2 regions of the Streptomyces hawaiiensis genome follow, and region 1 is predicted to be linked to the other one. Evidence: riboswitches for the same ligand, from Rfam matches in the RefSeq annotation. Region 1 holds a riboswitch; the other holds the start of a gene.
What was found. A riboswitch is a leader RNA that binds a small molecule or an ion and turns the genes downstream of it on or off. The one in region 1 is predicted to bind thiamine pyrophosphate.

Region 1 (4,402 bases):
GGCCCGTCGGGGGCGTCCAAAGCCCCCGACAGGGCGCGGGCCGACCCGGGCCGTGACCTCTCGGCCACGGCCCCCACATCGGGCGGTTGTTCAGGTCCGGCCCCGCTCACACGGCACCGGACGGTTGTTCCGTCGCGGCCGGGTCAGACCGCGAGCGCCTGGGCGCGGCGCTTCACCTCCGTGCCGCGATTCTCACTGAGCGCCTGCGCGGGGGTGCCGGGCAGGCTGGGGTCCGGGGTGAAGAGCCACTCCAGCATCTCTTCGTCCGTGAAGCCGTCGTCCCGCAGGAGCGTCAGGGTCCCGGACAGGCCCTTGACGACCTTGTCCCCGTCGATGAAGGCGGCGGGGACGTGCAGCGCGCGGTTCTCACCGCGGCGTACGGCGATGAGCTGGCCGTCCTTGACCAGCTGCCGCACACGCGTCACCTCGACACCGAACTGTTCGGCGATGTCGGGGAGGGTGAGCCAGGCGGGGACGAGAGCATCGATCTTTGCGTCAATCTCGGTCACGGAAACCAGCCTGCCATCTGCCACTGACAGTCGGAAGTCGGCCCGGCCCACCCGGGCGGACGCGTCGGACCCGGCAGCGCCGTCCCCGGCCCTCCGCGACGGCCCCGGCGCCTACGCCGTCGCGGCCTTCATGGGCCTGGCCGGATCCGCCAGCAGCACCCGGTTCATCGGCGTGCCCGACTCGATCAGACGGCGGCCCTGCGCCAGGTCCCGGGGCCGCCCCACCGCCAGCAGTGCGATCAGCCGCTCACCGCGCAGCCAGCAGACCGTCCAGGCCGGTCCTGCGGGGTCACCCCGCCACAGGGTGGTGTCCGCGGCCGGATGGTGCCCGGCGTACTGGACGAACCGCCCGAACTGCTCGGACCAGAAGTACGGCACCGGGTCGTACACCGCCGGTGTCTCCCCCGTGGCCCGGCCGACGATGTTCACGGCGACCGTGCGCGGCCCCTGGAGGGCGTTGTCCCAGTGGTGGACCAGCAGGCGCTCGCCGTAGCGCGCCGAGGGGAAGGAGGCGCAGTCGCCGACGGCGTACACATCCGGCACGGCCGTGCGCAGATGCTGGTCGGCCACGATCTCCGCGTGGGAGCCGAGCTCGATCCCGGAGCCGGCCAGCCAGGCCGTCGCGGGGCGGGCGCCGATACCGACGACGACCGCGTCCGCGGGCAGCCGCGAGCCGTCGTCCAGGAGGACCGCGCCCGGCTCGACGCGCGTCACGCGCGCGTGCGTCCGCAGGACCGCGCCCGCGTCGGCGTACCAGCCGGCCATCGGGGCGGCGACCTCGGCGGGCAGGGCCCCGGCGAGCGGCCGTTCGGCGGCCTCCACGACGGTCACCGCGCAGCCCGCCTCGCGGGCGGCCGTGGCGAACTCCGCGCCGATCCAGCCCGCGCCGACGACCACGATGGCGTGTCGGCGGGCCAGCACCGGCCGCAGCCGCTCGGCGTCGTCCAGGGTGCGCAGCAGATGCACGCCGGGCACGCCCTCCGCGCCGGGCAGCCCGACCGGTTCGGCGCCGGTCGCGACGACCAGGACGTCGTACGGCACGGGCCCGTCCTCGGTGTCCAGCTCGTGGTCGGAGGGGCGCAGGCCCAGTACCTCGCAGCCGAGCCGCAGTTCGATGCCGAGGGCTTCGAAGTCGACGTCGAAGGCGGAACCCTCGGACTTGCCGAGCAGGACGGCCTTGGACAACGGGGGCCGGTCGTAGGGCTGGTGGGGCTCGGCGCCGATCAGGATCACGTCGCCGGCGAAGCCCTGCTCACGCAGCGCGACGGCGGTCTGCACGCCGGCCATGCCCGCACCCGCCACGACGACGCGCCGCGGCGCGGACGAACCTGGTTCCTGCGTCTGCTCGCTCACCTGATCACCATAGACACCTGACGAATTGTCAGTCAGTGCTCATGCGCCGTGACCTGCTCCACAACGCTCGTGCCGTTGCCCCGCCGGGACTCCCACTCCCAGGTCTCCTCCAGCCGCACCCGCCCGTCGGGCAGCTCCACGACCGTGGACACGCAGTGCCCCGAGGAGGTGGTGCCGTCCCGCTTGAGCTGGACGTACCGGAAGTCCAGCCGGTCACCTTCCCGGGTACCCACGAGATGCCCGCGTACGACGTCGCCGCCCGCGTACTCGGCCCAGATCTCGCCCTCCCGCTCGTGGTAGGTGAACCGGGTGCGGGTGCCCACCTGGCCCGGTGCCTGGTCGGCGACCGGGGCGAGGACGAGACCGTCGAGGGATCGGGCCATGGGCGGAGGCTCCCTTACTGCGGCACACGGCATCGGGCTAGGGTGGCCAACGTAAAGCACTCGCGGGAGCCCGGACGCACCGGGCTGAGAGGGAGGCTGGCGGCCTCCGACCGTACGAACCTGATCCGGGTCATGCCGGCGAAGGGAGGGGCTGGACGCCCATGTCGCCTACGTCCACATCGTCAGACGTCCTGGTCATCGGGGGCGGGATCATCGGCCTGGTCACGGCCTGGCGGGCCGCGCAACGCGGGTTCGCCACGGCCGTCGTGGACCCCGAGCCGGGCGGCGGAGCCGCGCAGGTGGCCGCCGGCATGCTGGCCGCCGTCACGGAACTGCACTACGGCGAGCAGACCCTGCTCGGCCTGAACCTCGCCTCCGCCCGGCGCTACCCGGACTTCGCCGCCGAGCTCACCGAGCTGACCGGCCAGGACCTCGGCTACCGCCGCTGCGGCACCCTCGCCGTGGCCCTGGACGCCGACGACCGGGCCCACCTGCGCGAACTGCACGCCCTGCAGCAGCAGTCGGGCCTGGAGTCGCAGTGGCTGTCGGGGCGCGAGTGCCGGCGCCTGGAGCCGATGCTCGCGCCGGGCGTGCGCGGCGGGCTGCGGGTCGACGGCGATCACCAGATCGACCCGCGGCGGCTGGCCGGTGCCCTGGTCGCCGCGTGCGAGCGGGCGGGCGTGGTCTTCCACCGGGTGTGGGCGGAGCGGCTGACCGTCGTACGGGACCGGGTCACGGGTGTCGTCCTGGCCGACGGGACCGAGCCGGCCGCCGGGCAGGTGGTGCTCGCCGGGGGCAGCCTCAGCGGGCGGCTGGCGGGCGTACCGCAGGATGTGCTGCCTCCCGTGCGCCCGGTGAAGGGGCAGGTCCTACGGCTGACCATGCCGCAGCGGCACGGGCCGTTCCTGAGCCGGACCGTGCGCGCGGTGGTGCGCGGCAGCCACGTCTACCTGGTGCCGCGCGCGAGCGGTGAACTGGTCGTCGGGGCCACCAGCGAGGAGCTGGGCTGGGACACCACCGTGACCGCGGGCGGCGTGTACGAGCTGCTGCGCGACGCGCACGAGCTGGTCCCGGGCATCACCGAGCTGCCGCTCACCGAGACCCGGGCCGGACTGCGGCCCGGCTCCCCGGACAACGCGCCGCTGCTCGGCCCGACCGGTCTGGAGGGCCTGCTGCTGGCCACCGGGCACTACCGCAACGGCGTCCTGCTCACCCCGGTGACCGGCGACGCCATGGCGCACGTCCTGGCGACGGGTGAACTCCCCGAGGAGGCCCGCCCCTTCAGCCCGAAGCGCTTCAGCCCCGCCACCGCACTCACGGAGCAGCCCGCATGAACATCTCCGTCAACGGGGAGCCCCGGGACGTCCGGCCCGGCACCGCTCTCGACACCGTCGTGAAGTCGCTCACCGCCTCGCCCTCGGGCGTGGCCGCCGCCCTCAACGAAACCGTCGTCCCGCGCACGCGGTGGCCCGCCACATCCCTCGCCGAGGGAGACCGCGTGGAAGTGCTCACCGCCGTCCAAGGAGGCTGACCATGGCCGATGATCCGTTTGTCCTCGGTGGTACGTCCTTCACATCCCGTCTGATCATGGGCACGGGCGGGGCGCCCAGCCTCGACGTGCTGGAGCGGTCGCTGGTCGCGTCCGGGACGGAGCTGACGACGGTCGCGATGCGCCGGGTGAACGCCTCGGTGCACGGCTCGGTGCTGTCCGTCCTGGACCGGCTCGGCATCCGGGTGCTGCCCAACACGGCGGGCTGCTTCACCGCCGGCGAGGCCGTCCTCACGGCCCGCCTCGCGCGCGAGGCCCTGGGCACGGACCTGGTCAAGCTGGAGGTCATCGCCGACGAGCGCACCCTGCTGCCGGACCCGATCGAGACACTGGAGGCCGCCGAGACACTGGTCGACGACGGGTTCACGGTGCTGCCGTACACCAACGACGACCCGGTGCTGGCGCGGAAGCTGGAGGACGCGGGCTGTGCGGCGATCATGCCGCTGGGCTCGCCGATCGGCTCCGGGCTCGGGATCCGCAACCCGCACAACTTCCAGCTGATCGTGGAGCACGCGCGCGTGCCGGTGATCCTGGACGCGGGCGCCGGTACGGCCTCGGACGCGGCGCTGGCGATGGAGCTGGGGTGTGCGGCTGTGATGCTCGCCTCG
Region 2 (4,402 bases), 3.8 Mb from region 1:
GGGAAGGTGTTCTGGCCGCTCCAGCCCGCGGCAGCGACGTCGGCGTCCTGGTTCTTGGGGGATCCAGCGGGCGCGTCGAACGTGAGCGCGCGCGCCTCTTTGCTCAGCAGGGCTTCACAGCGTTGGCGATCCGCTGGTTCGGCGGGCCTGGGCAGCCCCCGGGAATCTGCGAGGTTCCCCTGGAGACCTTCACCACCGCCGTCGAATTCCTTCGCCGGGGCGGAGCGCGACGCATCGGAATCCTCGGCACCTCCAAGGGCGCTGAAGCGGCCTTGCTCACGGCGGTGCACGATCCGCGCGTGGACGTGGCCCTTGCGCTGTCACCCACCTCGCGGGTCTGGTGCAACGTCGGCCGGGGCCGCGACGGAGCGCACCGCCCGTACCGCTCGTCCTGGACGTGGCGGGAGCGGCCGCTGCCGTTCGTCCCGATGGACGATTCCTGGATTCCCGCGGAGCCGGACAGCGGCCCCGTGGCCATCCGCGGATGGTACGAACTGAGCGAGCGGACCTTCGCTCACTCGCTTCCGCCGACGGAGATCCCCGTGGAAGCGGCCAGAGCCGATCTGCTCCTGGTCGCAGGCGGCGACGACGCGATGTGGCCGTCGCTGCCCTTCGCTCGGCAGCTGGCTCGGCGCCGGCGCTCGACCGGGGCGACCGTGCGTCTGATCGCCCGTGACGACGCCGGCCACCGACCACGCCTTCCTGGCGAGAGCCCGGCGCCGGCGTCCGGGCACTTCGAGTACGGGGGCACAGCTGAAGCCGACGCGCTCCTGGGCGAGGCGGCGTGGCCCCACATCCTCGATCTGCTCGGCGGTGGTTGATCGCGCACCAGGTCGGCTGTGCCGTGACCGGCCTGGTCGGGATCTGAGGGAATCCAGAAAGTGCTGTGCCTGTGGCATGCCCATGCGAAAGGATGTGCGCATGATGCGACCCGCGCGTGCGCTGCTCCCCCTTCTCTTGTTGCCCGTTCTCCTTACAGGATGCGACGCGGACAAGAGCGGCGGTACGGCCGCCGACAGCGCCGACCTTGACGCCGCCGCGGGAGACTGGGGGGTCGCGCCGGAACTCGTCTATGTCACCAAGGTCTCCGGCTACACCGTGTTCCAGGAGTCGGTTGGCGAGTACAACGACGAGTTCGTTGCCGCGTATCGGTCCGAGAAGGGTGCCACCAAGTTCGGCCTCTTCGTGGGGCATGGCACGATGACGGCGGAGAGCTGCCCCAAGCAGCCGCTGGGCGAGGTGTCAGAGAAGCAGGTCACCTGTGAGCACGACGGCGACGCCTGGTACCGCAAGGCCGGTGACAGCCACGAATACGCGGTGCCCGACGACGGCGTGGTGATTCGTCTAATCGCTGATGTGGACAAGGTCGACCGCGCAGTTCTGCGTAAGGCAGCCGAGGCGGCCCACCGCCCGGACGACGCCGAATTGGCCGCACTCCTGCCGACCACCAACGGCGCGGACACCTGAGAGTTGTCCGCTTAGGGACCGGCTCGAACTCGTAAAGCGGTGATCGCGACCGCGAGCCCCCTGGGCCGTCCGAGACCGACCAACGCTGACAGTCGGCACCCACAGGTGACCACCCCCACCCCTCTCCGGCCTGGGCTCCCCGAGTTGATCTGCGACACTGGGAGGGTTATGCCTGCACCCGGAGAACTCACTTTCGTAGCCCCCCGCGGAGCCAAGAAGCCGCCGCGGCATCTCGCCGATCTCACTCCTGCCGAGCGCAAGGAGGCCGTAGCCGCTGTCGGGGAGAAGCCGTTTCGTGCCAAGCAGCTCTCGCAGCACTACTTCGCGCGGTACGCGCATGATCCGGAGCAGTGGACCGATATTCCGGCCGGTGCCCGGGGGCGGCTGCAGGAGGCGTTGCTGCCCGAGCTGATGACCGTCGTGCGGCATCTGTCCACCGACCAGGGCACCACCCGCAAGACGCTGTGGCGGCTGTTCGACGGGACGCTCGTCGAGTCCGTGCTGATGCGCTACCCGGACCGGGTGACCATGTGCATCAGCTCGCAGGCCGGATGCGGGATGAACTGCCCGTTCTGCGCGACCGGGCAGGCCGGTCTCGACCGGAATCTGTCCACCGCCGAGATCGTGCACCAGATCGTGGACGGCATGCGGGCCCTGCGGGACGGGGAGGTCCCCGGCGGTCCCGCGCGGCTCAGCAACATCGTCTTCATGGGCATGGGCGAGCCGCTCGCCAACTACAACCGGGTCATCGGATCCATCCGGCGGCTCACCGACCCCGAGCCCGACGGGCTGGGGCTCTCGCAGCGCGGCATCACCGTCTCGACGGTCGGGCTCGTCCCGGCCATCCACCGGTTCTCCGACGAGGGCTTCAAGTGCCGCCTCGCCATCTCGCTGCACGCCCCCGACGACGAGCTGCGCGACACCCTCGTCCCCGTGAACACGCGCTGGAAGGTCCGCGAGGTGCTGGACGCCGGCTTCGAGTACAGCGCCAAGTCCGGGCGGCGGCTGTCCATCGAGTACGCGCTGATCCGGGACATCAACGACCAGGCGTGGCGCGGTGACCGGCTCGGCCGGATGCTCAAGGGCAGGCCGGTGCACGTCAACCTGATCCCGCTGAACCCGACGCCCGGCTCCAAGTGGACCGCCTCACGGCCCGAGGACGAGAAGGCGTTCATGGAGGCCATCGCCGCCCACGGTGTGCCGGTGACGATCCGGGACACCCGTGGTCAGGAGATCGACGGGGCGTGTGGTCAGCTCGCGGCCACCGAACGGTAGTCTGGCCGTCGTAAGCACACCTTCATATTCGACACCTGCATATTCCGACAGGGGAGCGCCACAGCGCTGAGAGTGCGGCACACGGCCGCAGACCCTCCGAACCTGGCCCAGGTCATTCTGGGTAGGGAGATCGGTCACCACTCGAGCTGTTGCGCCCTGCCCGGGACCTCGGAAGTCCCGGGCAGGGCCGCGTCTTCTCCTGGTCACTCCAGGAGGAATTCAGTGAGCATCAACGCAAAGCGGCTGACGGCGGTGGTCGTCGGGCTCGGCATGGTCGGTACTCTCGCCGCGTGCGGGTCGTCCGACAGCGGTCAGGGGTCCGGCGACTCCAAGACCGTGACGCTCGTCAGCCACGACTCGTGGGCCGCGTCCAAGGACGTCATCGCGGCCTTCGAGAAGCAGTCCGGCTACAAGGTCGACGTCCTGAAGGACGGCGACGCCGGGCAGGCCGTCAACAAGGCCATCCTGACCAAGGGCAACCCGCAGGGCGACGTCTTCTTCGGCGTCGACAACACGCTGCTGTCGCGCGCCCTCGACAACGGCCTCTTCCAGCCGTACGAGGCGAAGGGCGCCGACCGGATCAAGGCGGAGTACCGCGTCGACCAGGACAAGCACCGGGTCACGCCCGTGGACACCGGCGACATCTGCGTCAACTACGACAAGAAGTACTTCGCCGACCACAAGATCCAGCCGCCGAAGAGCTTCGACGATCTCGTCAAGCCCGCGTACAAGAACCTGCTCGTCACCGAGAACGCCTCCGCCTCCTCGCCCGGCCTCGGCTTCCTGCTCGGCACCGCCGCGCAGTACGGCGACGACGGGTGGGAGAGCTACTGGAAGAAGCTCAAGGCCAACGGCGTGAAGGTCGTCGACGGCTGGGAGCAGGCCTACAACGAGGAGTTCTCCGGCTCGGCCGGCGGCAAGAAGGCCAAGGGCGACCGTCCGCTCGTCGTGTCGTACGCCTCCTCGCCGCCCGCCGAGGTCGTCTTCGCCGACCCGAAGCCGAGCACGGCACCGACCGGGGTCGCCGAGGGCACCTGCTTCCGGCAGGTCGAGTACGCCGGGCTGCTCAGCAACGCGAAGAACCCCACGGGCGGCAAGGCGTTCCTGGACTTCCTGCTCACGCAGCGGTTCCAGGAGGACATGCCGATGAACATGTTCGTGTACCCGGTGCGCGAGGGCGCCCAGGTGCCGACTGAGTTCGTGAAGTACGGGCCGCAGGCGAAGGACCCGGAGACCATGGACCCGGCGAAGATCGCCGACCACCGTGACCAGTGGGTCAAGTCGTGGACCTCACTCGTACTGAAGTAGCCGCTCGCAGGCGAGGCGCGGCGGCGCGGTTCGGTCTGCTGGCCGTGCCCGTCGCGTTCTTCGCGGTCTTCTTCGCCTACCCCGTCGCCGCGATCGTCGCGCGCGGCCTGAAGACCGACGGGACCTGGCACCTCGGGCGGATCGGGGAGGTGCTGGCGCAGTCCGACGTCCGGCACGTGCTGTGGTTCACCACCTGGCAGGCGTTCGTCTCCACCGCGCTCACGCTGCTCGTCGCGCTCCCCGGCGCCTACGTCTTCGCGCGCTTCGACTTCCCCGGCAAGCAGGTTCTGCGGGCGGTCGTGACCGTCCCGTTCGTGCTGCCGACGGTCGTCGTCGGTACGGCGTTCCTGGC

Region 2: another riboswitch for thiamine pyrophosphate. It lies ahead of CEB94_RS29175 (thiamine ABC transporter substrate-binding protein); the one in region 1 lies ahead of thiO (glycine oxidase ThiO).

Annotation. Positions count from the first base shown of each region.
Region 1 covers NZ_CP021978.1:2,444,159-2,448,560, forward strand. Annotated here, with positions in the region: gene CEB94_RS11270 (Rv2175c family DNA-binding protein) at 144-509, opposite strand; gene CEB94_RS11275 (NAD(P)/FAD-dependent oxidoreductase) at 621-1,862, opposite strand; gene CEB94_RS11280 (avidin-fold protein) at 1,895-2,245, opposite strand; TPP riboswitch at 2,298-2,409, shown strand; gene thiO (glycine oxidase ThiO) at 2,407-3,579, shown strand; gene thiS (sulfur carrier protein ThiS) at 3,576-3,776, shown strand; gene CEB94_RS11295 (thiazole synthase) at 3,779-4,402, shown strand, end outside.
Region 2 covers NZ_CP021978.1:6,288,136-6,292,537, forward strand. Annotated here, with positions in the region: gene CEB94_RS29160 (acyl-CoA thioester hydrolase/BAAT C-terminal domain-containing protein) at 1-821, shown strand, start outside; gene CEB94_RS29165 (hypothetical protein) at 922-1,467, shown strand; gene rlmN (dual-specificity RNA methyltransferase RlmN) at 1,636-2,742, shown strand; TPP riboswitch at 2,782-2,888, shown strand; gene CEB94_RS29175 (thiamine ABC transporter substrate-binding protein) at 3,013-4,050, shown strand; gene CEB94_RS29180 (ABC transporter permease) at 4,089-4,402, shown strand, end outside.